One region of the Streptomyces sp. NPDC050508 genome, then DNA from elsewhere that is predicted to be linked to it. Evidence: riboswitches for the same ligand, from Rfam matches in the RefSeq annotation. Region 1 holds a riboswitch; each other region holds the start of a gene.

Region 1 (7,884 bases):
GCCCGCCTGCTCATCGAGAAGGCCGGCTCGGGCAACGGTCTGCGGCTGCGCGCCATCGTCGTACGCCGGGGAGGGGGGCGGGCCGTCGAGGATCTCGTCAAGCGCGCTTCCCTGCTGCGCCGCGACTCGATCCACGGCCAGTTCCAGGGCACGATCACCGTCGACGAGGCGAACGGCACGATCATCGCCAACGGCAACGAGATCAAGGTGATCTACGCGGCCGACCCGTCGGAGGTCGACTACACGGCGTACGGCATCAAGGACGCCATCCTCATCGACAACACGGGCAAGTGGCGTGACCGGGAAGGCCTTTCGCAGCATCTGCGGCCCGGCATCGACAAGGTCGTCCTGACCGCGCCCGGCAAGGGCGACGTCCCCAACATCGTGCACGGCGTCAACCACGACACGATCAAGCCGAACGAGCAGATCCTGTCCTGCGCGTCCTGCACCACCAACGCGATCGTGCCGCCGCTGAAGGCGATGGCCGACGAGTACGGTGTGCTGCGCGGCCATGTGGAGACCGTGCACTCGTTCACCAACGACCAGAACCTGCTGGACAATTACCACAAGGCCGACCGTCGTGGCCGTTCGGCGCCGCTGAACATGGTGATCACCGAGACCGGTGCCGCGTCCGCCGTCGCCAAGGCGCTGCCCGACCTCAAGGCCCCGATCACCGGCAGCTCGATCCGTGTCCCCGTGCCGGACGTCTCGATCGCGATCCTCAGCCTGCGACTGGGCCGCGAAACCACCCGCGCCGAGGTCCTGGACTACCTCCGCGACGTCTCGCTGACGTCCCCGCTCAAACGCCAGATCGACTTCACCACCGCCCCCGACGCGGTGTCGAGCGACTTCATGGGCTCACGGCACGCCTCGATCATCGACGCGGGCGCCACCAAGGTCGACGGCGACAACGCGATCCTCTACCTCTGGTACGACAACGAGTTCGGCTACTCCTGCCAGGTCATCCGGGTCGTCCAGCACGTCTCCGGGGTCGAGTACCCGACGTATCCCGCACCGGCCGTCTGACCCGGGCGCGCTGAACGTACGGCGGCCCGGCCACCCCCAAGTGAGGGTGGCCGGGCCGCCGTTGTCACAGACGGGCGCTGTGTCAGCGTGTCATGCGCTTACCTCGGTACAGCACCACGAATCCGGCGACGAGCAGCAGCGCTCCGGCCACCGCGGGCCACAGATTCGCGCCGGTCTCCGCCAACCCGCCCTGCGCCTGCGGTTGGTTCGGGCCCACGGCGGCGTAACTCTCCCCGCCCGAGGACGAAGCGGGCGGTGTCGCCGCGGCACTGCCGACCTGGCCGCCGGAGCCGTTGTCCGAACTCCCCTGCGTCTCGGTCGACTTGGACCCCTCGGTCTTCGTGTCGGCCTTGGGGATCGAGACGGCGGTCGTCAAGTCACCGGGGTCGGTGGTCTGGGTGTCGGTGGGCTCGGGGGCGTTTGTCTCGGTGTCCGGGGCGCTCGTCGCGGGATCCGCGGTGGGCTGGTCACCGTTGCCGCCGTTGCCGCCACTTCCCTCGTTGCCGCCGGGCTCGTCGGACGCGGTCGCGGTGGGCGACGCCGTAGCAGTGTCGGTGGCCGTCGGGGACTCCTGCGGCTCACCCGAACCTCCGCCCGAACCGGAGCCGCCACTCGAACCCGAGCCACCACCCGTGCCGGAGCCGCCACCCGAACCGGACCCGGAACCCGAGCCCCCGGGGTCGTTGTTCGTGCCGGCGCCGCACTTCTCGCCGTTGTTGATGCAGTTGACCATGTCCTTCATCAGGCCCTCGTCGAAGACGTTGATGAAGTCGCCGTGGTCGGTGACGGGCTTGTGCTGCTGCTCGGGGAAGGAGTCCACCGCGAACAGCGGGGTCGTCTTGCCGCCGTCCTGGAGGCTCGGCGCCTCCACGTCGTAGACGATCCGCTGCACCAGCTGCGGAATGGCCTCGAAGCCCGCAGGGCAGGAGCCGTCGGCGGCCTCGAAGGCCACGTGGGTGCGGTGGTTGGCGCTGTCGATGTTGCGGCCGTCCCAGCAGCTCTGGAACTTGAAGGTGCGCACCACATCACTGCCCGCCGGGCACAGCGGGTACTTGTCCTTGAGCTGCCGGTCCTCGAAACCGGTGCAACTCCAGGAGGCGTTGGCATTGGCCGGGCCGTTCACGAAGGCCTTCGCGTCGCCGGTGATGATGCGCAGGAGGCGCGGCATCGCGACGACCTTGCTCTTCGCGTTGCCCACGAACGTCAGCGTGGCCGCCTTGGCCGTGACGATCTGACCGGAGTTGCCCTCGGTGCCACCGCCGGGCTTGTCCGCGTCCCGCTCCTGCTTGCCGTTCTGCAGGCGCAACACGGGCCAGTAGTAAGTGGACTTGTCGCCCGGGTTCTCGCAGCTCGTGTCGGCCTTCGCCAGATCGTCGTCGCTGGCGAAGGCGTTGTTGGACTGGTTGCCGATGTAGTCGTGGAAGTGGTGGGCGCCGTTGGTGACACCGGGGGCGACGATCACGTTGTCGGAGTTGAACAGGCCGTTCTCGTTCACGCCACACGCGGTGACGAACGTGCCGCGGGAGGCGTCGGCCTGCTCCTGCGGAGTGTTCACGTTGGGCTGTACGGAGGTGATGTCCGCGTAGTCCGAGGCGACGGGCCCGTTGGTGGACTGCTGCTGGCCCTGGCCGGTCGGGGCGGCGCTACCGCTCTGGTCGCCGCCGCTGGAGCTGCCGTTCTGGTCGCCGTTCGTGGGAGCGATCAGGGTGCAGCCGGCGAGCGCGTCGAGTCCCTCCGGACGGTCCCCGACGCGTGCGATGGCGTCGTCGATCCGTCCGATGGTCGCGGCCCGCTTCTCCTTCAACGGATTCATGATCGCGTTGTCGGCGAAGGAGGCGTCCTGGCGTATGGACTCCGTCGAGTCCTTCAGTTTCTGGTAGGCCTCGGTTATCTGCTGGTCCAGAAGCGCGAGTTGGGCGTCGACCTCGGTCTTCGCCTCGTCGGGGACCGTCGTCAACTGGGTGCCGATGTCCGGGCAGTCGATCGTCGCGCCACTCGATGCTGCATCGGGAGACCCCTGTTGGGACGAGTCACCGCCCCAACCGCCTTCGGACGCCGACGCGTAGACGTTCGCCGCCACCAGTCCTCCGCCGCCCAGCATCAGGGCGACTGCTGCCATCGTCGCGCGTCGTGCGCCCGTGGGGCGTCTGCGCGTGTTGCGTGCCAAGGAAGTTGCTCCTACACGTATCGGTCGGCCCGGATCGTCCCGGCATGGAAATCCCCCGTCCCAATACGGAGCCGGATGCCGATGTGTTCAACCGTCCCAAAAATTCATAGCGACCTCATATGGATCACCCGACCCGGCGGGCTCATGAGCCCGTGACACGTTTGGGAGAGGTAAAGGTCACAAAAACGTATCGGACATATCGCGCTTCAACCTTCACACGAGGCACACACGTTGGCTAAGTTGACGCTCAGACCGTACGACCTACTCCGGCGAGCAGCGCCGGGCCGCACGGTTTGCGCCGAGTCCGGCGTGTCGCTCGCGACAGCCGGAGCCGAGGACCCAACCGACTTGGGGTGAATCGGCCCAACTGCCCCTCCGGGCAAGGGTCGTAGGGCAATCCTTCCGTGATCGACCGCCCGAACCCGACAGCTAACTCGGTAGGCGCGATACGGAAGGAGCACGTCTGCCATGCCGGCAGAACGAAGTACGCGCACCGGAGGCAGTGGCCCCACCGTGGACGACCGACCCAGCCGTGACGAAGTCCAGCGGCGGATCAACTCCCTTTACGACAGGGCCGAGACGGCCACCGGAAACTACAACGCCACACGCAAGATGTCCGGGGCTCCGCGCCAGCGTGTCGAGCCCCGTCCCAGCGCGTCGCGTCCTTCCGACCCCGCTCAAGACGCCGTCACTCGGCAGTTGTTCGACCGTGCTCGCGCTCAACTGGGTCCGACCGTACCGGCGATCCTGCCGCCCCGCAGGACTCCCGCCCGCTCGGCGGAAGCCCCGCCCGAGCGATCCGAACGACGCCCCGAGCCCGAAGGCGGCGGCCGAGCACTCGAAGCACAGCCCGGCCGCGCCGTGGCCGAGCTGACCGCGGGGACTGCCGTACCGGAGCCAGTCGCCCCGCAATTCGCCGCTCCTGTCGCGGAGTTGACGGCCGGCCCCGTCGCCGCACTACCGCCTGCCGCGCCGCAAGCACCCCAGATGCAGCAGATGGCTCAGATGCCGCAGGCCACCGTCCTCGACCTGTCGCCCGTGCCCGCCATCGAGGTGCCTCGCACGCCCGCCATGGAGCCGCAGCAATTCGCCGTGGCGGCCGCCCCGGCGCCTGTGTTCGACCCGCTCACCGCGGACCTGGAGCTGCTCCCGTACATCGCCGCTCCGCGCACCGAACCCGCCCCGGCGAACACCCCCTGGTCGAGCCCGGAAACCTCCTGGCCCGCCCCGGAGCCGACGTGGTCCACCGGCCAGATACCGATGGTGACCGAGCAACCGACTTGGTCCACCGGGCAGATGCCCATGGTTACCGAACAGCCCGCCTGGTCCACCGGCCAAATGCCCGTGGTCACCGAGCAGCCGAGTTGGTCCACCGGGCAGATGCCCATGGTTACCGAACAGCCTGCCTGGTCCACCGGCCAAATGCCCGTGGTCACCGAGCAACCGAGTTGGTCCACCGGGCAGATGCCCATGGTTACCGAACAGCCTGCCTGGTCGACCGGGCAGATTCCGATGGTGCCCGAGCAGCCCACCTGGTACACGACACCGGAACCGGACTGGCGCCCGCCGCAACAGGAGTGGCAGCCGACCGCCCCCGCCGCCGAAGTCTCCTTCGCCGCGGCCCCGCCCGCCGCCCCCGAGTTCACACTGCCCACAGCTCCGACGATGGCCCCGGAGATCAACCTCCCCCCGGCCCCGACAATGAGCCCGGCACCCGTCGCGGTGCAGGACCCCACCACGCACAGCAAGACCGGCACCGCGCTCGCCTTCGCTCGCGCGCAGATCGGCAGGCCCTGCCTGTGGGGCGCCGCAGGACCGGACGCGTACGACTGCTCCAGCCTCACCCAGGCCGCCTGGAAGGCCGCGGGCGTCCTGCTCCCGCGCACCGCCCAGGAACAGTCGGGCGCCGGCGCGCTCGTCCCCCTCGCGGACATCCGCCCCGGGGACCTGATCTTCTTCTACGACAGCATCGACCACGTCGGCCTCTACACCGGCAACGGCCTGATGATCCACGCGCCGAGCCCGGGAACACCCATCCGCGAGGAGTCGATCTTCTACGCCGGTTCCGCCGCCATCCGGGGCGCCGTACGGCCCGCCTGATCCGCTCGGGGCCGGGCATCTCCGGCCCCGGTCGCCCACACCCCGACACTCTCGGCGGCCCGTGTCGTTGGTCCACAGGAGTGGTGGAACCCCGGACACGGTCGTAGCGTCGAACGAGAAGAGAGACGACGACCGTGCCTCGGCAGGCGGGTCCACCGCTGTGCGGGTGTGGAGCGACGAGTACGAACAGGCGGCCGGGAGCGGACATGTACAAACACACCATGGTGGGAGTCGTCACGGTCTGTGCCGCCGCCCTGCTCGCACCGGCCGTGGGCACCTCGTCCGCGGCCCCGGCGACAGTGCGCGCGGTACCGGCCGCCCACCGGCAACTCGAAGACCCCGTGCTCGTCGACTGCCTCTGGCATCCCGAGGTGCGTCCGACCGACTTCATGCTCGCCTGCGGCGACGGCAACAGCCGTCTGACATCGCTGCATTGGTCGTACTGGAACGACAACTCCGCGACGGCCACGGGCTTCAACGTGGTGAACGACTGCAAGCCCTACTGTGCGGCAGGCAAGTTCCACTCGTACCCGGTCGTCGTCCGGCTCGACGACCCGCAGCAGTGGAAGCGGCATCCGGGAGTGCGGCAGTACGGTCGGATCAGCCTGACGTACACCGCCGGGAGGCCGGACCAGTTCGCGCACGTCGTGACCTATCCCCTGTGGAACTGACTCAGAGGGACAGCTCCACCACCAGCGGCCGGTGGTCCGAGATCGCCGTGCTCGGCGTATGCGCTGCCCCTATGGCGTCCGCACCCAGCCCTCTCGCCAGGATGTGGTCGAACTGGACGCGCGGGCGGTGCGAGGGGAAGGTCGCCTGCCGGGCGGGACCCCGCCAGCCGCGCCGCGCGGTCGCGTTGAGGGCGACCCGGGGCAGCGCGCCGATCAGGTTGAAGTCGCCCAGCAGCAGCTGGGGTTGGGGAAGGCCGGCGATCCAGCGGCGGACGGTGAGCAGTTGGCCGACGTTCCAGCCCGGTACGAACGAGAGGTGGACGGCCACCGCGGTGAACGGGCCGTGCGGTCCTTCCAGCACGGCGGCCAGCGCGGCCCGGGGCTGGTCGCGGGCCAGCGTCGGAGCGGCCCGCCCGGCGACCCGCAGCGGCACGGCCAAGGGCCCCGCGGGGAGCCGTAGGGCCCGCCACTCGTGGACCGGGAGTCTGGACAGCAACGCGACGCCCTGCGAAGGGACTTCGGGCTCCTGAGCCTGGGGGCCGTGGACGCGCATCTCGGGCTCGGCCGGGTCGAGGACCCAGCACCGGCCCGGCACGAAACGGCTGTGCAGCGCCGTCGCGTAACGCCAGTCGCGTGCGCCCAGCGCGTCGGCGGCGACCGCGGCCTGATCGACGCCACCGGACCGTTCCTGGAAGCGGTCGACCTCTTGGAGGGCCATCACATCGGCGTCCAGGCCCGCGACGGCTTCGGCGAGCGGTGCCGAGGGATCGTCGGGGTGTGCGGGCGCCGGGCGGCCGTCCGGCCGGACCAACTGCCCGTGCAGCACGTTGAACGTCGCGCACCTCACCCGTAAGTCACCCATGATCACCTCCGGTCAGCCCATGCCGGTCGGCAGGGCCATGGGTTCGCGTATCGGCCGGGCCGTCGTCATCCTGTCGTCCCCCTGCGTGTCGGCGGGCAGGGGTAGCGATCTTCGCATGGGCCGAGGTTTCCGGGGTGCGGCTCAGGAACACCACCCCGGAAACTCTACTTGCGTAACTCAAGCAAACCGCTATAGTTGAGTAAGTCAAGCAAACTTACGCGGCCGTATCAGGAGGCGCAGCGTACGGAGCGGATGGAGACCGCCATGGACGACGCGCCCCGTACCCCGGCGGCCCCGGGCCCGCTGGCCTCCTTCGCCCGGTTCGTGGCACTGGGCGGAGGTGTCGGACTCCTCTCCAGCGGCGCCGTGGCACTGCTGGCCGAGCAGCTGCCCTGGGCGGTGGCGAACGCGCTGATCACCGTCGCCTCCACCCTCCTGTGCACGGAGCTGCACGCCCGCTTCACCTTCGGGTCGGGCCGGCCCGCCGGATGGCGCGGGCACTGGCAGTCGGCGGGCTCGGCCGCGGCGGCCTACGCGGTGACCTGCGCCGCGATGTTCGTCCTGCACCTGGTGCAGTCGTCGCCCGGGATGCTCACCGAGCAGATCGTCTACCTCGGCGCCTCCGGTCTCGCCGGCCTCGCCCGCTTCCTGCTCCTGCGCCTGTACGTCTTCGCCACCGGTCGCGACCGCACGAAGGACACGATCGAGACGGTGTCCTCGCCGGTGCCGGTGCCGGTGCTGATTCCGGTTCCCGTGCGCACGACAGCCCCGCGGCCCGCCCGGGCGCTCAACCGGCACGGCGGCTTCCCGCTCCCGGCGAGGGCGGCCACTGCGGCGAGCGAGTCGTGGAAACCCGGGCATCCCTCCCTCGTATCGGTGAGGTCGGCGGCTCCGGCCGTCGCGGGGGCCTTGTAGCGGCGAAAGCGCAGGCCCGAGGCCCGCAGGTGTCCCCCGGTGATCAGTTACGCTGACCGCTTCCACAACACATTCGGCGGGGGACATGTTCAACAGGCGAGTGATATCGGGCGCGTTGGCGGCACTTCTGATCGGCGCACTCA
Region 2 (5,641 bases), on a different contig from region 1:
TGATCTCCGTGGCATTAACTTGTGACAAGTGATCGACTGTGGGTACGTTCACGTACCAGCGCGGCGCCCCGAACCATCCGCCGCGCGGTTCCCCCGCCGTCACGCGAAAGGCCTCCGCATGCTCTCCGGGAACGGTCGTCACCGTCGCCCCCGTCAGGCTCCGGCACTCCTTGTCGCGGCCGGCGTGACCGGCTCCGCCATCGCCATCCCGCTCCTCGGCGCCGCCGCCGCGAACGCCGCCGACGGCACCACCTGGGACAAGGTGGCCGAGTGTGAGACCGGCGGCTCCTGGAGTGAGAACAGCGGCAACGGCTACTACGGCGGACTACAGATGTCCCAGGACGAATGGGACAAGTACGGCGGCCTCGACTACGCGCCGAGCGCCGACCTGGCCAGCCGCTCCCAACAGATAGCCGTCGCCGAGAAGATCCTCGACGCCAAGGGGACCTCCGCGTGGATGACCTGCGCGTTGATCTCCGGCCTCACCGCGACCTCGGGTTCGACGGGCGTCGACACGGGAGTCGCGAGCGACTCGCCGTCGGCCGGCGCGACGGACTCCTCGGGCTCCTCCGACTCGTCCGCTTCATCTGGATTGTCCGACTCCGGCACCACGGACTCGACTTCGTCCGACTCCTCCACCGGCGACCCGTCGAGCAGTCCCTCGCCCACCGCGACGGAAAAGTCCACAGACTCCACCAAGTCCGACAAGTCCACCATTCCTTTCGCGGCCGACGACTCGGCGACCGCATCCCCGAAACTCGATGAATCGGACAACTCGGAGCAGGCGGTGGGCAAGTGGAGCCTCGTCGACACCGGCGCGCTCGATGGTGGCGTGAGTGAGCAGAGTGCCGGGAAGCATCGCGGTGCCAGTGCCGAGGAGAGCGTGTCGCCGCAGACGTACACCGTCCGCGCCGGCGACTCCCTCGCGTCCATCGCCGACTCCCTTGGCTTCGACGGCGGATGGCGTGCGCTCTACGCCGAGAACAAAAAGGTGATAGGCGCTGATCCGACCCAGATCGCCGCCGGTCAGACCTTGGACGTCGGTACGGAAGCGGACGAAAAGTAGCAAGCGAACAGCGGGAGTTCACGTCACGCTTCGAGTCGAATGTCCGGTTTGATCAAAGTGTGGGATGAGTCTCAGAAGCCCTGATCGTCTTTGAAATTCCGCCGATTCCGTGTCTACGGTCAAGGCCGCTCGTCACCACGAGCCCCGGCTGCCGCACACGCCGAGTCCTGCCAGCGGCCTCCGGGAACAGTCGTCGCGTCAAGCGCCGTAGGCAGGAGCGGGGGACCCAAGGTAAGCGCCGGGCCCGGGAGTTGAGAGACGACCGGAACCGGCTTGGGGTGAAGTCGTGCCTCGTACGAGACGTACGAGCACGGCCGGGCAACTCACACGGCCCGAACCCGACAGCTCACCTCGCAGGCGTCGGTGAGGGGATTGGGATTTTCCATGCTGTTTTCCAGCAAGGGCAAGCACCGCCGTCCGTCCAAGGCCACCCGCGTCGCCACGCTCGCCGGTGTCACCGGTGTCGCGATAGCCGCCCCGCTGATGGCCACCGGCAGCGCCTCCGCCGCCACGGCCTCGGAGTGGGACACGGTCGCCAGCTGCGAGTCCGGCGGCAACTGGTCCATCAACACCGGTAACGGCTACTACGGCGGCCTGCAGTTCTCCGCCTCGACGTGGGCCGCGTACGGCGGCACCGCCTACGCCTCCACCGCGAACCAGGCCTCCAAGTCCCAGCAGATCGCCGTAGCCGAGAAGGTTCTCGCAGCCCAGGGCAAGGGTGCCTGGCCCACCTGTGGCACCGGCCTCTCCAGCGCCACCTACTCCGGCGGCAGCTCCAGCTCGTCGAGCAGCTCCAGCTCCTCCAAGAGCACCACCGAGCGCTCCACGACCGACACCACCGCCTCCCGCTCCGCCGAGCGCCCGGCCGCCAAGAAGACCGTCACCACCCCGACCGGCAAGAAGGTCAAGAAGGGTGACGGCGAGTACAAGGTCGTCAAGGGCGACAGCCTCAGCTCCATCGCCGAGAAGCACAAGGTGAAGGGCGGCTGGCAGCAGCTGTTCAAGCTGAACAAGGACATCATCGACGACGCCGACGTCATCTTCCCGGGCCAGCAGCTTCACCTGAAGTGACAGCCTGAAGTGACATACAGGTCTCTCAGCTGAACCACAGCGCCCTCACATCCGTGGTGTCCATCATGGAGACCTCGTGAGGGTCACCCCCGTCCCCCACGGGCTCCCCGCTCCGGTGCGTGTTCCCCCGTACGCACCGGGGCGGGGCTTTTTGTGTCCCCGTGTTCTTCCACGGGACTCTTTGTTCCGTTCGGAAACAATTTACTCTCGGTTCTGTCCAACAGACGGCCGACCGGATGGCCAATCGCCCGGAGCCGGTTAGGCTCGTCTCGCAGAGCCGCTGCGGTGTTGCCGTAGCCGCGTCAGATCCCAAGAAGGAGATGCTCGTGCCGTCCATCGACGTCGTCGTAGCCCGGGAAATCCTGGACTCCCGAGGCAACCCCACGGTCGAGGTCGAGGTCGGCCTCGACGACGGCAGCACGGGTCGTGCCGCCGTTCCGTCCGGCGCCTCCACGGGTGCCTTCGAGGCCATCGAGCTGCGTGACGGTGACCCCAACCGCTACGGCGGCAAGGGTGTCGAGAAGGCCGTCCTCGCCGTCATCGAGCAGATCGGCCCGGAGCTCGTCGGCTACGACGCCACCGAGCAGCGCCTGATCGACCAGGCGATGTTCGACCTGGACGCCACCGACAACAAGGGCTCGCTCGGCGCCAACGCCATCCTCGGCGTCTCCCTTGCCGTCGCGCACGCCGCGTCCGAGGCCAGCGACCTCCCCCTCTTCCGCTACCTCGGCGGTCCGAACGCGCACTTGCTGCCCGTTCCGATGATGAACATCCTGAACGGCGGCTCGCACGCCGACTCGAACGTGGACATCCAGGAGTTCATGATCGCCCCGATCGGCGCGGAGTCCTTCTCCGAGGCGCTGCGCTGGGGCGCCGAGGTCTACCACACCCTCAAGAAGGTGCTGAAGACCAAGGGCCTGTCCACCGGCCTCGGCGACGAGGGCGGCTTCGCCCCGAACCTGGAGTCCAACCGCGCCGCCCTCGACCTCATCATCGAGGCCATCAAGCAGGCCGGTTACGTCCCCGGCGAGCAGATCGGGCTCGCGCTCGACGTCGCCGCGTCCGAGTTCTACAAGGACGGCAAGTACGAGTTCGAGGGCAAGTCCCGCTCGGCCGCCGAGATGACCGAGTACTACGAGGAGCTCGTGGCGGCCTACCCGCTCGTCTCCATCGAGGACCCGCTGTACGAGGACGACTGGGCCGGCTGGAAGGTCATCACCGACCGCATCGGCGACAAGGTCCAGATCGTCGGCGACGACCTCTTCGTCACCAACCCCGAGCGCCTCGCCCGCGGCATCGAGGAGGGCACCGCCAACGCCCTGCTCGTCAAGGTGAACCAGATCGGCTCGCTGACCGAGACCCTGGACGCCGTCGAGATGGCCCAGCGCAACGGCTTCAAGTGCATGATGTCCCACCGCTCCGGCGAGACCGAGGACACCACCATCGCCGACCTCGCCGTCGCGGTGAACTGCGGCCAGATCAAGACCGGCGCCCCGGCCCGCTCGGACCGCGTCGCCAAGTACAACCAGCTGCTCCGCATCGAGGAGATCCTCGACGACGCGGCGGAGTACGCCGGCCGCAGCGCCTTCCCGCGCTTCAAGGGCTGAGCCGTACAGGGCTAAGCCTTAGCCAGTCGTACGTACGTCCCCGCACCCGGTCCCGTACCGTGTGCGGGGACGTACGCGCGTGTGAAGGGGAGGCGGGACATGGCCGTGAAGGACCGGGACCGGTTCTCCACCGCGACCAGGCTCAAGCTGCTCGGCGAGCAGACGGCGGCCCGTGTCTACCGCTCCCAGACCAAACGGCAGGCCCGCCGCTCCCGGCTCACCGGCCGGGCGGCCCTCCTCGCCCTGGTGCTGTGCTCGCTGATCGTGGCGCTGGCGTACCCGATAAGGCAGTACGTCTCCCAGCGCGCCGAGATCTCCGATCTCCAACGGCAGCAGGAGCAGGCGCGGCAGCGCGTCGAGCAGCTGCGCGACCTCAAGGCACGCTGGCAGGACGACTCGTACGCGGAGCAGCAGATCCGGCAGCGGCTGCACTACGTGATGCCCGGGGAGACGGGTTACATCGTGATCGACCCGGACGCGGCGAAGCAGTCGCGCGCGGAACTGGGGGCGGCCGACCGCCCGTGGTACTCGAACGTCTGGGACGGCGTGGACAAGTCCGACGCCTCCGACCAGTGACACCGAACTGACAGACACTCCAGAGAGACTCTCGTACAGGCATGGAAACGCCCCCGCCGCCCACTCCGCGCACCGAGCCCACCGACGCCGATGTCGAGGCCTTCAAGCAGCAGCTCGGGCGTCCGCCGCGCGGCCTGCGCGCGATCGCCCACCGCTGCCCGTGCGGACAGCCGGACGTGGTGGAGACGGCCCCCCGTCTCCCCGACGGCACCCCCTTCCCGACGACGTACTACCTGACGTGCCCGAAGGCCGCTTCGGCGATCGGCACGCTGGAGGCGAACGGCGTCATGAAGGAGATGACGGAGCGACTGGGGACCGACCCCGAACTCGCCGCCGCGTACCGCGCCGCCCACGAGGACTACCTCGCACGCCGCGACGCCATCGAGGTCCTGGAGGGCTTCCCGAGCGCGGGCGGCATGCCGGACCGCGTGAAGTGCCTGCACGTCCTGGTGGGCCACTCCCTGGCCGCGGGCCCGGGCGTCAACCCGCTCGGCGACGAGGCGATCGCGATGCTGCCGGAGTGGTGGGCGAAGGGCGCGTGCGTACAGCCGCTCGCGGCCCCGGACCCGGCCGACGAACTGCCCGCCGAGAACGCCGACCCCGCCGCGATCCGCAGCACGTACTTCTCCTACGTCCCGCTGCTGGAGGAGGGCTTCAGCCGCGTCGCGGCGGTCGACTGCGGTACGAACTCCATCCGGCTGCTCGTCGCGGACGTGAACCCGGCCACGGGTGAACTGCGGGAGCTGGACCGGCGGATGACGATCGTGCGGCTCGGCCAGGGCGTGGACAAGACCGGCGAGCTGGCCCCCGAAGCGCTGGAGCGGACGTTCGCGGCCTGCCGTGAGTACGCGGAGGTGATCCGGGAGAAGGGCGCCGACAAGGTCCGTTTCGTGGCCACCTCGGCCTCCCGTGACGCCTCGAACCGCGACGACTTCGTCCGTGGCGTCGTGGACATCCTGGGTGTCGAGCCCGAGGTGATCACCGGCGACGAGGAGGCGGAACTCTCCTTCACCGGCGCGACCAAGGAACTGACGGGCCGAGACGACCTGGCCAAGCCCTACCTGGTAGTGGACATCGGCGGCGGCTCCACGGAGTTCGTCGTCGGCGACGACCAGGTCCGCGCCGCCCGCTCCGTGGACATCGGCTGCGTCCGCATGACCGAGCGTCACCTGGTCCGCGACGGCAAGGTCACCGACCCGCCGACCCCGGACCAGATCACCGCGATGCGCGCCGACATCGAGGCTGCCCTCGACCTCGCCGAGAAGACGGTCCCGCTGCGCGAGGCCCGCACCCTGGTCGGCCTGGCCGGCTCGGTCACCAC
Region 3 (7,884 bases), on a different contig from region 1:
CAGATCGCGGCCCTCGCGCCCGAGCCGCTCAAGGCGATCGTCACCGTCTGCTCCACGGACGACCGCTACGACAACGACGTGCACTACATGGGAGGTTCCGCCCTCGCCGTCGACCTGCACGCCTGGGCGGCCACCATGCTCGCCTTCGTCGCCCGCCCGCCGGACCCCGAGTACGCGGGCCTGGTCTGGCGCGACATGTGGCTCAAGCGCCTCGAACAGATCGACCCGTTCATCCACACCTGGCTCGCCCACCAGATCCGCGACGACTACTGGAAGCACGGCAGCGTCTGCGAGGACTACGGCGCGATCGACGCGGCCGTCCTCGCGGTGGGCGGCTGGCACGACCCGTACCGCGACACGGTCCTACGGCTCGTCGAACACCTCCCACCGGACCGCGTACGCGGCCTGATCGGCCCGTGGTCGCACCAGTACCCGGACCGTGGCCTGCCGCCGGGCCCCGCGATCGGCTTCCTCCAGGAGACCCTCCGCTGGTGGGACCAACACCTCAAGGGCATCGACACGGGAGTGATGGCGGACCCCCTCCTACGCGCCTACGTCAGCGACTCGCACCCTCCGGCCACGGTCTACGACACCCTGCCGGGCCGTTGGGTCGGCGAGCCGTCCTGGCCCTCGCCGCACGTGAAGACGACGACGTACGGCCTCCGGGGTGCGCCCGTGATCGTCCGCTCCCCCATGCACACCGGTGTGGACGCGGGCCGTTTCTTCCCGTTCGGGAACGACGCCGATCTGCCGCCGGACCAGCGGGACGAGGACGCGCGGTCGGCCTGCTTCGAGTTCGAGGTGCCGGCCGAGACGTGGGTGCTGGGGCGGCCGAGGGTACGGCTGCGGCTGACCTGCGAGGTGCCGCGCGGGCAGGTGATCGCCCGGCTGTGCGATGTCGCCCCCGACGGTGCGTCGACCCTCGTCACCCGGGGTGTGCTGAACCTGTCGGCGCGGCACGGGCGGGACCGGGTGGTGCCGTGGACGCCGGGTGCCACGGAAGACGTGACCTTCGAGCTGAACGGCATCGGGCACGCGTTCCCGCCCGGGCATCGCATCCGGCTCGCGGTGTCGTCGGCGTACTGGCCGTGGATCTGGCCGCAGCCGGAGTCCTCGGCGGGGTTCACGCTGGACCCGGAGGGGAGCGCGCTCGAACTCCCGGTGCGGGAGCGGGAGTTGGCGGATGACATCCGGTTCGGGGAGCCGGAGGAGGCCGAGCCGCTCGGGGTGAACTACCCCGCCACCCTGGACGAACCGCGCCCCGAGCGGCTGGTCGTGCGGGACGTCGCGAAGGGCGAGTGGCGGCTGGAGGTGGACCCCCGGTACGGCGGGACGCGCGTGTACCCGGACGGGCTCGAATTCACCGAGGACGCGTTGGAGACGTACACGATCGACGAGTCGGATCCGTTGTCGGCCCGTACGCGGTCCGACTGGTCGATCCGGCTGCACCGGCCGGAGCTTGCGTGGGACACGACCGTGCGGACGCGGTCCGAGATCACTTGCGACGAAACGGACTTTATTACCTCCAATGAGGTCATCTGCACTGAGGGCGAAGAGGTGATCTTTCACCGGACGTGGGAGAAAAGGATTCCGAGAACTGCCAGTTGAGGTTGAATGCCCGATTTGCCGTTCTTAATCCTCCCGTGAGTTGGGTCACGCTTTTCTGTGCGTGACCTGTGTCCCGGTCTGCCCGCGTTTTCCCTTACGGCATTTGACAGTTGACCCTTGGCTCGCGCAAAGGATCAAGTGCCCCATACGCCTCACACCAAGGTCAATAGGGGTTAGGTGTGATTCCGCCACTTGTTCCGGACATGTGCTCTCGCATACGTTCCCGGCCTGTCGAGCGGAACGCCGAATCCTGCCGCCGCCCGGCATCCCAGTCACGAACACATCTCGCACGGCAGGAGCGGGGGAACCAGGTAAGTCGCCGGGCCGGTCAGCGCGACCGGAACGGCTTGGGGTTAAGTCACGTCCGCAAGGGCGCGGCCGGGCACCTCCCAGCCCGAACCCGACAGCTCACCTCGCAGGCGACGGAGAGGAACCTCGTCATGCCTGCATCCGCTCAGTCCCGCCGCGCCCGCCTCGTCCGCCGTGTCGTCGTCGCCGGTACCGGTGCCGCGATCCTCGCGCTGCCTGTCGTGGGTGCGACCACCGCGTCCGCGGCCACCACTTCGACCAGCACCGGCTCGACCACGCTTGCCGGGTACCCCAACACCCTTGACGGGTGGATCCGGGAGTCGCTCGCGATCATGGCGCAGAAGGGGATTCCGGGCACGTACAACGGGATCTACCGGAACGTGATCCGTGAGTCTTCCGGGAACCAGTACGCGATCAACAACTGGGACTCCAACGCGGCGGCCGGTACGCCGTCGAAGGGGTTGCTCCAGGTGATCGACCCGACGTTCAACGCGTATCACGTGGCCGGGACTTCGTTCGATCCGTATGACCCGGTTGCGAACATCACGGCTGCCTGTAACTACGCGGCGGCCGTGTATGGCTCCATCGACAACGTGTACGGCGCTTACTAGAAACTGTTGGATCAGCCACGACTGGTTGTGTTTTGAGTGACACCGCCGTCGTGGCTGGTCGCGCAGTTCCCCGCGCCCCTGAATGAGCCCCTTCGGGGCCATTCACAGCTCAGCTGAAGAGTCTTTCCAGGACCAGCGCGATGCCGTCGTCCTCGTTCGATGACGTCACCTCGTCCGCCACCGCCTTCAGTTCGGGGTGGGCGTTGGCCATTGCCACGCCGTGGGCTGCCCAGTCGAACATCGGGATGTCGTTCGGCATGTCGCCGAAGGCGATGGTGTCGGACGGGGTCAGGCCCAAGTGGCGGGCGGCCAGGGCCAGGCCCGTCGCCTTGGTGATGCCGAGTGGCTGGAGTTCGACGGTGCCGGGGCCCGACATGGTGACCGAGGCCAGTGAACCGACCACCGAGCGCGCCGTGGACGCCAACTCGTCGTCCTCCAGGGCGGGGTGACGGAGCAGCACCTTGCTGATCGGCTCGGTCCACAGGTCGTCGCGCCTGCCCACCCGTACTGCGGGGAGAGTGGGGTGTGGCATCAAGTAGCCGGGCTCGATGAGGGTGAGACCGTCCACGCCGTCCTGGTCTACGGCCGCGTACACCTGGCCCACCTCCGCCTCGATCTTGCCGAGCGCGGTCTCCGCCAGCTCCCGGTCCAGGGTGACCGACCAGAGCAGACGGTCCGCGCCGGCGTCGTACAACTGCGCGCCCTGTCCGCACACCGCGAGCCCCTTGGAGCCGAGGTCGTCGAGGAGGGGCCGCACCCTCGGGGCCGGCCGGCCGGTGACGACGAGGTGTTGGGCACCGGCCGCCGCCACCCGCGCGAGCGCTGTGAGGGACCGGTCGGAGAGCGTGTCGTCGCCGCGCAGCAGCGTCCCGTCCAGGTCGGTGGCGATCAGTGCATATGCGAGGGGTGCGGCCATGATCAGAGAATACGGATGGAACGCCCCACCGACTCGACACGAACCGGACGGCTGCTGCCTTCACATACGTTGACCCGTGTTCCGGTTGGTTTGACAGTTACGGCGGTTATGCCGACTCCCGGATCACCAGTTCGGTGGGCAGGATGACGCCCGCCGTGTCCTCGCCGGCGATCTGGGCGAGGAGCATCCGCACCATTTCGGCGCTGATCCGGTCGTAGGGCTGGCGCATGGTCGTGAGGGCCGGGGTGATGGAGGTGGCCGCCGCCGAGTCGTCGAAGCCGCCGACAGCGATGTCATTCGGGACCGAACGGCCGGACTGTTGCAGGGTGTTGACGACTCCCAAGGCCATCAGGTCGGAGGCTACGAACACCGCGTCTATGTCGGGGGCCTGGGACAGGAGTCTGCGGGCTGCCTCCTCGCCGCCCGTGCGGCGGTAGTCGCCCTCCACTACAAGGGTGGGATCGTGCGGGAGGCCTGCCTCCGTGAGGACGTCTCGGTAGCCGGCCAGGCGGTCGGGGCCGCCGGGGGCGTCGAGCGGGCCGGTGACCATGCCGATGCGGCGCCGGCCGCCCGCGATGAGGTGGCGGACCATCTCCTGGGCGCCGTCGCGGTCGGCGGCGGCGACGTAGCTGTACTTGGAGGCGGTGCCGAGCGGCTTGCCGCAGGCCACCAACGGGATGCCGGCGTCCCGGAGTTCGGCCGCGACCGGGTCACCGCTGTGGTTGGAGACCAGGAGGACGCCGTCCACGTGGCCCGAGGTGATGTAGCGGGTCAGGCGGCGGCGTTCGTCCTTCGAAGAAGCCAGCATCAGCAGCAGCGGGATGTCGTGGCGGGCCAGGTGTTCGGTGCAACCCCGCAGCAGGACATTGAAGTTGGGGTCCTCGAAGAACTTCTCCTGCGGCTCGGTGAGGAGGAACGCCACCGAGTCCGACCGTCCCGTGCTCAAGGAGCGGGCGTGCCGGTTGACGACGTAGCCCGTCTTCCTGATCGCCGTCTCCACCGCGTTGCGCGCGGCGGGCGAGACGTAGTGGCCGCCGTTGAGGAACCGGGACACGGTCCCCCGGGAGACCCCTGCCTCCCGGGCCACGTCGTGGATGGTGGGTGGTTTGCGGCGTCCGTTCGGACTGGTGGTCATGGTCCTCGTTCTGCCGGTTCAGGTGCGGTGGGGGGAGGTGCTGCGCAGCTCGACACTCAGCTCAGTACTTACCTCAGGCCTTGACCGATCCGCTCAGCAGATCCAGTGACCAGAAGCGCTGGATCACCAGGAACAGCGCGATCAGCGGCAGGATCGCGAGGAAACAGCCCATGATGACCAGGGTGTAGAGCGCCGGTTGGGAGGCGCCCTGGTTGAGCAGGGTGTACAGGCCCAGCGTGATCGGGAACTTGTTGTCGTCCGCGAGCATCACGTACGGCAGCAGGAAGTTGTTCCAGATGCCGACGAACTGGAACAGGAACACCGTGATGAGGCCCGGCATCATCATCGGTACCGCGATCCGCGAGAAGATCCGCCACTCGCTCGCGCCGTCCATGCGGGCGGCTTCGAGGAGTTCGTTGGGCACGGAGGCCGCCGCGTAGATACGGACGAGGTAGACGCCGTAGGGAGAGAGGATCGACGGCAGCAGCATCGACCAGTACGAGTCGGCCAGGCCCATCTTCGAGAGCAGCAGGTACTGCGGGACCGTCAGCACGATGCTCGGGACGAGGACGCCGGCCAGCATCAGCTTGAAGACGAACTCCCGGCCCTTGAAGGCGAATCGGCCCAGTGCGTAGCCGGCGGCGGCCGAGACCGCGGCGGAGAGCAGGGCGCCGCCGCCCGCGTAGAAGAGGGAGTTGGCCATCCACTGCCAGTAGATGCCGTTGCGGTAGGAGCTCAGCTCCTTGAAGTTGTCGAGGAAGCCGGTGCCGGGGGCGAAGGTGAACGTGGAGAACAGTTCGCCGCGGCCCTTGCTGGCCGCGATGACCACCCAGATGACGGGGATCAGGCAGTACAGCGAGCCGAGGACCAGCACCAGGGTGGGCACCCACGCGGTGCGCTTCGGCTTCGCGGGGTCCGTCCGGGGGTCGACGGCGGTGAGGGTGAGGGGGGTCATGCCCGGTCCTCCCGGGTGTAGCGGTCGGAGATGCGCAGCAGCGTGAAGGAGAGCGCGAAGGTGGCGAGGGCCAGCACCACGGCGGTGGCGGAGGCGCCGTAGATGTCCGACCTGAGGAAGGCGGCGTCGTAGATGGCCATCAGCGGACTCCAGGAACTGGAGAGGCCGTTGGTCAGCGGCTTGAGCGCCATGGGCTCGGTGAAGACCTGGAGCGTGGCGATGACCGAGAAGAAGAACGTGAGCACCAGCGAGGGCAGCACGATCGGGATCTTGATCCGCAGGGCGATCTTCAGGTCGGAGGCGCCGTCGATCTTCGCGGCCTCGTAGATCTCCTGCGGGATCGCGCGCAGGGCGGTGTAGATGACGATCATGTTGAAGCCGGTGCCGCCCCACACCGCGATGTTCGCGAAGGACAGGTACAGGTTGCCGCCGTCGAACAGGTCGGGCTGCGGGAGGTTGAACTCGCGCAGGAGGTAGTAGAAGGGGCTGACCGTCGGGAGGTAGAGGAAGCCCCACATCAGTGCGGCGATGATGCCGGGGACGGCGTACGGCAGGAAGATCGCCAGCCGCGCGAACTTGGCGCTGCGCGCCTGCGGGGTGTCCAGCATCAGGGCGAAGACCAGCGCCAGACCGAGCATGGTGGGGATGACGATCAGGCCGTAGCCGAAGGCGCGCAGGACGCTGTGGCCGAACTCGGAGTCCTCGAACACGGCGGTGTAGTTGCCGATGCCGTTCCAGACCTGCTGGCGGGCGCCCTTGCCGAGGCCGATGCCCTTGACCTGGACCTTGTGGAGACTGAGCCACACCGCGTACCCGATCGGTACGACGGTGAAGGCGGCGAACAGGAGCACGGCCGGTACGAGGAACCAGTACGGCGCGCTGCGGCCACGGCGAGGGAGGCGGCGGGGGCGGACGGAGGTGGCGGTGCCGTCCGCCAAGGGCCCGGCCGTCAGGTCGGAGCCCTTGAGCGGAGTGCTGGTCATGCCTCGGTCACCTTGAAGCCCTGCTTCTTCATGTCGGTGAAGGTCGCCGACTGCATGGTGGCCAGCGCGGTGTCGAACTGGGCGGACTTCTTCGCCTTGGTGGCCGTGCCGAAGGCGTCGCTGAAGGTGTCGTAGGCGACCTGGACGTTCGGGCCCCAGGCGGAGGCGGCCGTGGTGGCGGCGATCTTCGCGGCCGTGTCGTAGAAGTCGGTCTGGTTCGGGAAGAACTCGGGCGTGGTGAGCACCGAGCCGGACTGGCCCTTGGTGGCCGCCGGGTAGATGGCGACGTCCTTGACCAGGGCGGCCAGCGCCTCCGGGTCGGTGTTCAGCCAGGTCGCGAACTTGGCCGCGGCCTCGGCGTGCTTGGTGTCGGTGGAGACACCGGTGGAGGAGCCGCCCCAACTGCCGGTGACGCTCTCGCCCGCGCTCCACTGCGGCAGCGGCGCCATCCGCCACTTGCCCTTGGTGTCGGGGGCCGAGCTGACGAGCACACCGGGCGCCCACACGGCGGAGACCCAGGCGATGTTGGTGCCCTTGTTCAGCGCGTTGTTCCAAGCCGGCGTGTACATCGGCTGGTTGTCGATCACGCCCTCCTGGACCAGACCGCCCCAGAAGTCGGCGACCTTCTTCGTCGCCGCGTCGTCGATGCCGACGGTCCACTTGCCGCCGCTCTGCACGGTCCACCACTTGGCGCCGGCCTGCTGCGCCAACCCCGCGAACAGACCGGGGTCGTTGGACGAGAACGTCGTCAAGTAGGCGTTCGGGAGGGCCTTCTTGGCGGCACGCGCGGTCTTGGCGAAGTCGTCCCACGTGGTCGGGACGGTCAGGTTGTGCTGCTTGAACAGGTCCTCGCGGTAGAAGAACATCAGCGGGCCGGAGTCCTGCGGTATCGCGTAGACCGCGTCGGTGCCGAGCGTGACCATCGCCCAAAGTCCGTCAGCGAACTCGGACTTGGCGGACTTCGCGTACTTCGAGATGTCCGCGAGGACGTCGTTCGAGACCAGCGTCGGCAGGGACTGGTACTCGACCTGGATCAGGTCGGGGGCGTTGCCCGCCTTCTTCGCGGTGATCAGCTTGGAGAGGATGTCATGGCCGGCGGCCTGCTTGGACACGGTGACCGTGATGTCCGGGTTCTTCTTGTTCCAGATCGCGGCGACCTTTTCCATGTTCGGCGCCCAGGACCAGTAGGTCAGCTTGACGGGCCCGCTGCTCTTGCCGGAGTCGTCGGAACCGCCGCAGGCGGCGAGGGTGCCCGTGAGGCCTACGGCTGCTGCCCCGGCAAGAATGCTGCGCCTGCTGAACTGGTGGCGGTGGATCGACATCTTCATCTCCCCTGACTGAGTGCGAGCCGGTCACGGCTCTGTGAC
Region 4 (7,884 bases), on a different contig from region 1:
CAGCGACTCGGAGTTCCCGACGATCGCCACCCGCGGCCCGCCGGGCAGCGGCTGCCGTGCGAGCAGCAGCCCTGTGTCGACCAGTTCGGTGATCGTCTCGACCCGGATCACCCCGGCCTGCCGCAGCAGCGCGGACACGGTCGCGTGCGGCAGCCGCGTCGCCCGTACCTCGTGCCCCTGGGGGGCTGATCCGGCGCCCTGCACCACGACCAGTGGCTTCGCCGCCGCCGTGCGCCGGGCGAGGCGGGTGAACTTGCGGGGGTTGCCGATGGACTCCAGGTACATGAGGGCGACGTCGGTGTCGGGGTCGTCGTACCAGTACTGAAGGACGTCGTTGCCGGACACGTCCGCGCGGTTGCCGGACGACACGAAGGTGGACACACCCGTGACCCCGGTGACCCCGCCGCCGCGTCGGTGCAGCCGGGAGAGCAGGGCGATGCCGATGGCGCCGGACTGCGCGAACATCCCGATGCGTCCGGGGCGTGGCATCTCGGGCGCGAGGGACGCGTTCAGCCGTACGTCGGCGGCGGTGTTGATGACGCCGAAGGCGTTCGGCCCGATGATGCGCATGCCGTACGTGCGCGCGTGGCGCACGAGTTCGCGTTGGCGCTCGCGTCCCTCGGGGCCGCTCTCGGCGTAACCGGCGGTGACCACGACGAGCCCCTGCACCCCGTGCTCACCGCACTCGGTGACGACCTCGGGGACGTACTCGACCGGGACGGCGACGACCACGAGGTCGACGGGGCCTTCGATGTCGCGCACCGAGCGGTGCGCCGGCACCCCGTCGAGTTCCTTCAGCTCCTCGGGGAAGGCCTTGTTCACGGCGTACAGGCCGCCGGTGAACCCGGCGTCCCTGATGTTGTCGAGAACGCTGCGGCCCACCCCGCCGGTCGCGCGGCCCACGCCGACGACGGCGACCGAGCCGGGCACCAACAGCCGTCGTACGGACCGCGCTTCGGCGCGCTGCTCCCGCGCGCGCTGCACGGCGAGGGACCGGTCCGTGGGTTCGAGGTCGAACTCCAGGCGTACGACGCCGTCCTCGAAGCTGCGTTTCTGGGTGTAGCCGGCGTCCGTGAACACCTTGATCATCTTGTTGTTGGCGGGGAGCACCTCGGCGGCGAAGCGGCGGATGCCGCGCTCGCGGGCGACGGCCGCGATGTGCTCCAGGAGGGCGGAGGCGACACCCCTCCCCTGGTGCGCGTCCTGCACCAGGAAGGCGACCTCGGCCTCGTCCGCCGGTGCGGAGGCGGCACGCCCGTCGGCACTAATGCGGTCATAGCGTACGGTGGCGATGAACTCGCCGCCGACGGTGGCCGCGAGTCCCACCCGGTCCACAAAGTCGTGGTGCGTGAAGCGGTGGACATCCTTGGCGGACAGGCGAGGATACGGCGCGAAGAAGCGGTAGTACTTCGACTCGTCGGAGACCTGCTCGTAGAAGCTGACCAGGCGATCGGCGTCGTCGACGGTGATGGGCCTGACGCGCGCGGTACCCCCGTCGCGCAGCACCACGTCGGCTTCCCAGTGGGCGGGGTACTCGTGCCGGTCCGACGAGGTCTGCATGGGCCCCAGCGTACGGCTCGCGTCCGACAACGGCGCGAGGCAGTCTGTGGGAGAAAGCAGCAAGGAGAAGTCGGGCCGAGGCCGCGGTCCGACTCCTCGCTCCGGACGGTCCACAGGACTGGTCCGGGCTCGCTTCACGTGTGGGAAACTGGTCTAGACAACCCTGAGACTCTGAAGGGCAGCATCACATGGCTGAGCGCCGCGTCAACGTCGGCTGGGCGGAGGGCCTTCACGCCCGCCCCGCCTCCATCTTCGTCCGGGCCACCACGGCCGCGGGTATCCCCGTGACGATCGCCAAGGCCGACGGCAACCCCGTCAACGCGGCCTCCATGCTCGCGGTCCTGGGCCTGGGCGCCCAGGGCGGCGAGGAGATCGTCCTCGCCTCCGAGGCCGAGGGCGCCGACGCGGCCCTCGACCGGCTGGCGAAGCTGGTCGCCGAAGGTCTTGAGGAACTCCCCGAGACCGTCTGAGGCACGCCCCCTTTGCGCCTAAACCGGCGCCGCTCTCGCGGAGGTGGTTGCGCGCCATCGGGGTTCCTCAATTGATGGTTGCGGCGCTTTCGCCGCAAAAACGATGTACCGCAACCTCGAAGGGCTCGTCCGAATTACCGGGCGAGCCCTTCGCAATTCCACTTACGGGCAGCAGAAATAATCCCCCGCGAATTATCTCCTCTTTGTATACGGTGCCCGTGTTAATGCCGCAGGCCGGACATGTTTACGGGAGGTTGCGAAGTCCTCACACGGTCCGTGCCGTTCGCGCCGTTCGCCCCGCCGGGAAAGCGCAGCCGGTGCGCGGTGCCCGCCCGCTCGGTGTGCAGGGCGGTGATCGCCCGCGCCCGCTCGCTGTCGCCGCGCGCCACCGCGTCCACGATGGCCCCGTGCTCGGCCCAGGACTCCACGGGGTTGGCCGGTGCGTCCACCGCGTACATCCAGGCGATCTTGTGCCGCAGCTGGGTCAGCATCGAGGTCAGCGCGGGGCTCCCGGAGGCCTGTGCCAGCGTCTCGTGGAACCAGCTGCCCAGGGAGCGCAGATCCTCGCTGTTGCCCCGCCTGGCGCGCTCCTGGCCCAGCCTGACGAGGCCGCGCAGCACCTTGAGGTGGGCCTCAGTGCGCCGCTGAGCGGCCCGTGAGGCGCCGAGCGGCTCCAGCAGCATCCGCATCTCCAGCAGGTCGGCGGCCTCCTGCTCGGTCGGTTCCGCGACGCACGCGCCCGCGTGCCTCCGGGTCACCACGAACCCCTCGGCCTCCAGCGTGCGCAGGGCCTCCCGGACGGGGACGCGCGAGACCCCGTACCGGCGCGCGAGGAGTTCCTCCGTGAGCCGGCTGCCGCGCTCGTAGACACCGGCGACGATGTCGTCCCGGATCGCCGTGCATACCGAGTGCGCCGGAATACGCATGTCCGACCTCCGCCTTAATCCCCGTGAAACGTCGACGATTGACGTGTGTTCCGTGACTCTATTGCAATGAGCGGGAATTTCCGATGGCGGGCCGGAATCCATGGATATTTTTTGGACAGGAGGGCTCCGGAAACGCCGAAAGCCCCGGCCGGCGGGCCAGGGCTTCGGGAAGTGCGGCGCCGAGTCGTCAGACGTTCACACCGTGCTTGCGGAGGTAGGCGACGGGGTCGACGTCGGAGCCGTACTCGGCGGTCGTGCGGGCCTCGAAGTGGAGGTGCGGTCCGGTGACGTTGCCGGTCGCCCCGGAGAGGCCGATCTGCTGGCCCGGGGTGACGCTCTGGCCGACGGAGACGCCGATGGACGACAGGTGGCCGTACATGGTGTACATGCCGTCGGCCATCTTGATCACGACCTGGTTGCCGTACGAGCCTCCCCAGCCGGCCTCGACGACGGTGCCGGAGCCCACCGCGTGCACGGAGGTGCCGGTCGAGGCGTGGAAGTCGATGCCCGTGTGGGCACCGGAGGACCACAGGGAACCGCCGGTCTTGTAGCCGGTGGAGACGTACGAGCCGTAGACCGGGGCGACGAAGGCGTTGAGCTTCTCGCGCTCGGCGGCGCGGGCGGCGCGTACCTCGGCCTCGCGCTCCGCCTTGGCCAGTGCGGCGGCCTTGGCGCGGGCCTCCTCCTTGGCGGCCTGCTCGGCCGCGGCCTGCTGCTGGGCGGCGGCCTGGGCGTCGATCTTCTCGGCGACGGAGTCGCCCATGGCGATGACGGGGGTGAGGCCGGTCTGTTCGGCGGCGGATTCCGTGGCGAACGCGGGGGCGCTCGCGAGGGTGCCGACGACGCCGGTGGTGGTGAGGGCCGCGACACTCGCGACACGAACGGTAGTGCGGTGGGTCCGGCTCGGGCGACGGTGCTTCCCGGTGGCGCGGGTGAACGCCATGTAGTGGCTGGTCCTTTCCTTCCTTCTCGCCTACCGGGTTAGCTGACGGGTTCGGAGCAGGAAGGTCTCCTACGGACCCCCTCGCTACGCGCGCGGGCGTCCGATTCACCCCAGGGACTCTTGTGGGTCCCCGGCTCCCCTGGCTCGCGCCGTACGGGGACTCGGCGATGACTGTCCGGTGCCACGAGTGCGGCGCGGTGCCTGACGGACAGCCGGACCGACGCTAAGGGGGGTCACTTTCAATCCCCAAACGGATCACGGTTTTTGTTGGGTATGCCACAGGGCAGACGGGCAACCTCTCCCCCAATTCGGACAATAGGGAGCCCTGGTGACGCTTCAGTCACCAGGGCTCCCCACGCGCGCGTGCAGCTACTCCGTCTACTCCGCCGGAACGACGGTCACTTCACCGATGCCGAGAGCCTCCACAGGCTCCTTGATCTGCTCCGCGTCGCCGACGAGGATCGTCACCAGACGGTCCACCGGGAAGGCGTTCACGACCGCCGCGGTGGCCTCCACGGTGCCGGTCGCGGCGAGTTGCTGGTACAGCGTCGCCTGGTAGTCGTCGGGCAGGTGCTGCTCGACCTGGTCGGCCAGCGTGCTCGCGACGGCCGCGGCGGTCTCGTACTTGAGCGGCGCCACCCCGACGAGGTTCTGTACGGCGATGTCCCGCTCGGTGTCGGTGAGTCCGCCCTCGGCGAGCTTGCGGAGCACCGTCCACAGGTCGTCCAGCGCGGGACCGGTGTTCGGGGTGTCCACGGAGCCGCTGATGGCGAGCATCGACGCGCCCGTGCCGTCGGGTGCCGAGCGCAGCACCTGGCCGAACGCCCGCACACCGTAGGTGTAGCCCTTCTCCTCGCGCAGGACGCGGTCCAGGCGGGAGGTGAGGGTGCCACCGAGGCAGTACGTGCCGAGCACCTGGGCGGGCCACACTCGGTCGTGCCGGTCGGCACCGACGCGGCCGATGAGCAGCTGCGTCTGGACGGCGCCGGGACGGTGCACGATCACGACCCGCCCGGTGTCGTCGGCGGTCACCGGCGGCACGGGACGCGGCTGCGCGGTGGAGCCCGTCCACGAACCCAGGGTGTCGGCCAGAAGCGCGTCCAGGTCGATGCCGGTGAGGTCGCCGACGACCACGACGGTGGCCGTCGCCGGCCGAACGTGCCGTTCGTAGAAGGCGCGTACGGCACCGGAGTCGATCTTCTGGACGGTCTCCTCGGTGCCCTGGCGCGGACGCGACATGCGCGAGGTCGCCGGGAACAGCTCCTTGGAGAGCTCCTTGGCCGCGCGGCGGGACGGGTTGGCCGTCTCGTGCGGGATCTCGTCGAGGCGGTTGCGCACCAGCCGCTCGACCTCGCTGTCCGCGAAGGCGGGCGCCCTGAGGGCGTCCGACAGCAGGCCGAGGCCCTTGGCCAGGCGCGAGGCCGGGACCTCCAGGCTCAGGCGCAGTCCGGGGTGGTCGGCGTGCGCGTCGAGGGTGGCGCCGGAGCGCTCCAGCTCGGCGGCGAACTCCTCGGCGGAGTGCTTGTCGGTGCCCTCGGAGAAGGCCCGCGCGGTGATCGTGGCGACACCGTCCAGGCCGGCCGGTTCGGCCTCCAGGGGCGCGTCCAGGAGCACCTCGACGGCGACGACCTGCTGGCCGGGGCGGTGGCAGCGCAGCACGGTCAGGCCGTTGCCGAGCGTCCCGCGCTCCGGGGCCGGGAAGGCCCACGGCCTGGCCTCGCCGGCCTGGGGCTGTGGGTGGAATTCCATCGTGGCGAGCTCGGTCACTTGGCCGCCTCCTCGTTCTCGTCGCCGGCCTCTGCTTCGTCATCCTCGGCCGCGATGGGCTCGTACACGAGCACCGCGCGGTTGTCGGGGCGCAGGCGGGCCTTGGCGACCTGCTGCACCTCCTCCGCCGTCACGTCCAGGACGCGCTGTACGGCGGTCAGGGCGAGCTGCGGGTCGCCGAACAGGACGGCGTACCGGCACAGTTCGTCGGCGCGGCCCGCGACCGTGCCGAGCCGGTCCAGCCACTCGCGCTCCAACTGGGCCTGGGCGCGCTCCATTTCCTCGGCCGTGGGGCCCTCCTCGGCGAACCGGGCGAGCTCCTCGTCGATGGCGGCCTCGATGACCGGCACCTCGACGTCACCTGACGTCTTGACGTCCAGCCAGCCCAAGGAGGGCGCCCCGGCCAGCCGCAGCAGACCGAAGCCGGCCGCAACAGCCGTACGGTCGCGCCGTACAAGGCGGTTGTAGAGGAGCGAGGACTCGCCGCCGCCGAGGATGGTGAGGGCGAGGTCGGCCGCGTCGGACGCGCGCGTGCCGTCCTCCGGGAGCCGGTAGGCACACATCAGGGCGCGGGCCGGGACCTCCTCGACGACGACCTCACGCAGCTCCCCGCCCATCGAGTCGGGCAGCGAACCGTCACGGGGCGCGGGCTTGCCGTCGTGCGACGCGATGGACCCGAAGTACTTCTCGATCCAGGCGAGTGTCTGCTCGGGGTCGATGTCGCCGACCACGGACAGGACCGCGTTGTTGGGCGCGTAGTAGGTGCGGAAGAACGCACGCGCGTCCTCCAGGGTGGCCGCGTCCAGGTCCGCCATCGAGCCGATGGGCGTGTGGTGGTAGGGGTGGCCCTCCGGGTAGGCGAGGGCGGTCAGCTTCTCGAACGCGGTGCCGTAGGGCACGTTGTCGTAGCGCTGGCGGCGCTCGTTCTTGACGACGTCCCGCTGGTTCTCCATGGACTCTTCGTCCAGGGCGGCCAGAAGCGAGCCCATGCGGTCGGCCTCCAGCCAGAGGGCGAGCTCCAACTGGTGGGTGGGCATGGTCTCGAAGTAGTTGGTGCGCTCGAAGCTGGTGGTGCCGTTGAGCGAACCGCCCGCGCCCTGCACCAGTTCGAAGTGTCCGTTGCCCTTCACCTGTCCGGAGCCCTGGAACATCAGGTGCTCGAAGAGGTGAGCCAGGCCGGTACGCCCCTTGACCTCGTGGCGGGAACCGACGTCGTACCAGAGGCACACCGCCGCGACCGGGGTCAGGTGGTCCTCGGAGAGGACCACGCGCAGACCGTTGGCCAGGCGGTGTTCGGTCGCTGTCAGACCGCCGGATCCTGCCTCGGCGGTGGCCGTGTGACCCATGGGCATGTACGTCCCTTCGATCGCGGATTCTCTGGCTGGAACCGCAGAAATCCTGCTCGTCCCGCCACTGTATGCAAGCGTGCGCACCGTCGGCGAAGTTCCCGGCGGACGTACGCCCAGAGCGAGATCGCGTAGCCTGCGGCAGTCGCAACACGTGGACTCACGCGGCAGCCGTCGGCGACGGAGCCGAGCGGCCGACGCCGGGTCCTGGTCCGCGTTGTCAGTGCCGCGGTCCACAATGGTTCACGTCAGACCCCGTTCACGCTTCAGCAAGAGTGAGCCGAAGGGGAGCGACCCCCAGGCGAGCGACCAGAAAAGAGGAGCCGGCAGCGATGGCCCGCCGCAGCACGAAGACCCCGCCGCCCGACGACTCGTTCGAGGAGCGGATCCTCGACATCGACGTCGTCGACGAGATGCAGGGCTCCTACCTTGAGTACGCGTACTCGGTCATCTACTCCCGAGCCCTGCCGGACGCCCGGGACGGCCTGAAGCCGGTCCACCGACGCATCGTCTACCAGATGGACGAGATGGGCCTGCGCCCCGACCGCGGATACGTCAAGTGTGCGCGAGTCGTGGGTGAAGTAATGGGAAAGCTGCACCCGCACGGGGATGCGTCGATCTACGACGCCCTGGTGCGCATGGCCCAGCCCTTCTCCATGCGCGTGCCGCTGGCCGACGGCCACGGCAACTTCGGCTCGCTGGGCAACGACGACCCGCCGGCCGCCATGCGGTACACCGAGTGCCGGCCGTCCGAGGCTGCCAACCTGATGACCGAGTCGATCGACGAGGACACGGTCGACTTCACCCCGAACTACGACGGCCAGGAGCGGGAGCCGGTGGCCCTGCCCGCCGCCTTCCCGAACCTCCTGGTG

The links. Region 1 has a riboswitch for cyclic di-AMP ahead of AB0I69_RS23060 (NlpC/P60 family protein). Riboswitches for the same ligand answer to the same signal wherever they lie in the genome.
Positions count from the first base shown of each region.
Region 2: linked by a shared signal. The riboswitch ahead of AB0I69_RS35520 (transglycosylase family protein) and the one ahead of AB0I69_RS23060 (NlpC/P60 family protein) in region 1 are both predicted to bind cyclic di-AMP.
Region 3: linked by a shared signal. The riboswitch ahead of AB0I69_RS34020 (transglycosylase SLT domain-containing protein) and the one ahead of AB0I69_RS23060 (NlpC/P60 family protein) in region 1 are both predicted to bind cyclic di-AMP.
Region 4: linked by a shared signal. The riboswitch ahead of AB0I69_RS46780 (M23 family metallopeptidase) and the one ahead of AB0I69_RS23060 (NlpC/P60 family protein) in region 1 are both predicted to bind cyclic di-AMP.

Region 1 covers NZ_JBFAJJ010000008.1:626-8,509, forward strand. Annotated here, with positions in the region: gene AB0I69_RS23050 (glyceraldehyde-3-phosphate dehydrogenase) at 1-1,026, shown strand, start outside; gene AB0I69_RS23055 (DUF1996 domain-containing protein) at 1,109-3,145, opposite strand; cyclic di-AMP (ydaO/yuaA leader) riboswitch at 3,480-3,653, shown strand; gene AB0I69_RS23060 (NlpC/P60 family protein) at 3,662-5,293, shown strand; gene AB0I69_RS23065 (hypothetical protein) at 5,500-5,964, shown strand; gene AB0I69_RS23070 (endonuclease/exonuclease/phosphatase family protein) at 5,966-6,826, opposite strand; gene AB0I69_RS23075 (GtrA family protein) at 7,079-7,741, shown strand; gene AB0I69_RS23080 (hypothetical protein) at 7,827-7,884, shown strand, end outside.
Region 2 covers NZ_JBFAJJ010000015.1:141,289-146,929, reverse strand. Annotated here, with positions in the region: gene AB0I69_RS35525 (transglycosylase family protein) at 119-1,066, shown strand; cyclic di-AMP (ydaO/yuaA leader) riboswitch at 1,260-1,441, shown strand; gene AB0I69_RS35520 (transglycosylase family protein) at 1,451-2,137, shown strand; gene eno (phosphopyruvate hydratase) at 2,458-3,744, shown strand; gene AB0I69_RS35510 (septum formation initiator family protein) at 3,844-4,320, shown strand; partial or broken gene AB0I69_RS35505 (DUF501 domain-containing protein) at 4,362-4,811, shown strand; gene AB0I69_RS35500 (Ppx/GppA phosphatase family protein) at 4,962-5,641, shown strand, end outside.
Region 3 covers NZ_JBFAJJ010000014.1:104,284-112,167, forward strand. Annotated here, with positions in the region: gene AB0I69_RS34015 (CocE/NonD family hydrolase) at 1-1,608, shown strand, start outside; cyclic di-AMP (ydaO/yuaA leader) riboswitch at 1,840-2,045, shown strand; gene AB0I69_RS34020 (transglycosylase SLT domain-containing protein) at 2,049-2,528, shown strand; gene AB0I69_RS34025 (HAD family hydrolase) at 2,638-3,444, opposite strand; gene AB0I69_RS34030 (LacI family DNA-binding transcriptional regulator) at 3,551-4,579, opposite strand; gene AB0I69_RS34035 (carbohydrate ABC transporter permease) at 4,653-5,534, opposite strand; gene AB0I69_RS34040 (sugar ABC transporter permease) at 5,531-6,517, opposite strand; gene AB0I69_RS34045 (extracellular solute-binding protein) at 6,514-7,845, opposite strand.
Region 4 covers NZ_JBFAJJ010000033.1:39,584-47,467, reverse strand. Annotated here, with positions in the region: gene AB0I69_RS46795 (GNAT family N-acetyltransferase) at 1-1,560, opposite strand, end outside; gene AB0I69_RS46790 (HPr family phosphocarrier protein) at 1,749-2,030, shown strand; gene AB0I69_RS46785 (GntR family transcriptional regulator) at 2,252-2,956, opposite strand; gene AB0I69_RS46780 (M23 family metallopeptidase) at 3,144-3,899, opposite strand; cyclic di-AMP (ydaO/yuaA leader) riboswitch at 3,913-4,076, opposite strand; gene AB0I69_RS46775 (pitrilysin family protein) at 4,278-5,666, opposite strand; gene AB0I69_RS46770 (pitrilysin family protein) at 5,663-7,018, opposite strand; gene AB0I69_RS46765 (DNA topoisomerase IV subunit A) at 7,345-7,884, shown strand, end outside.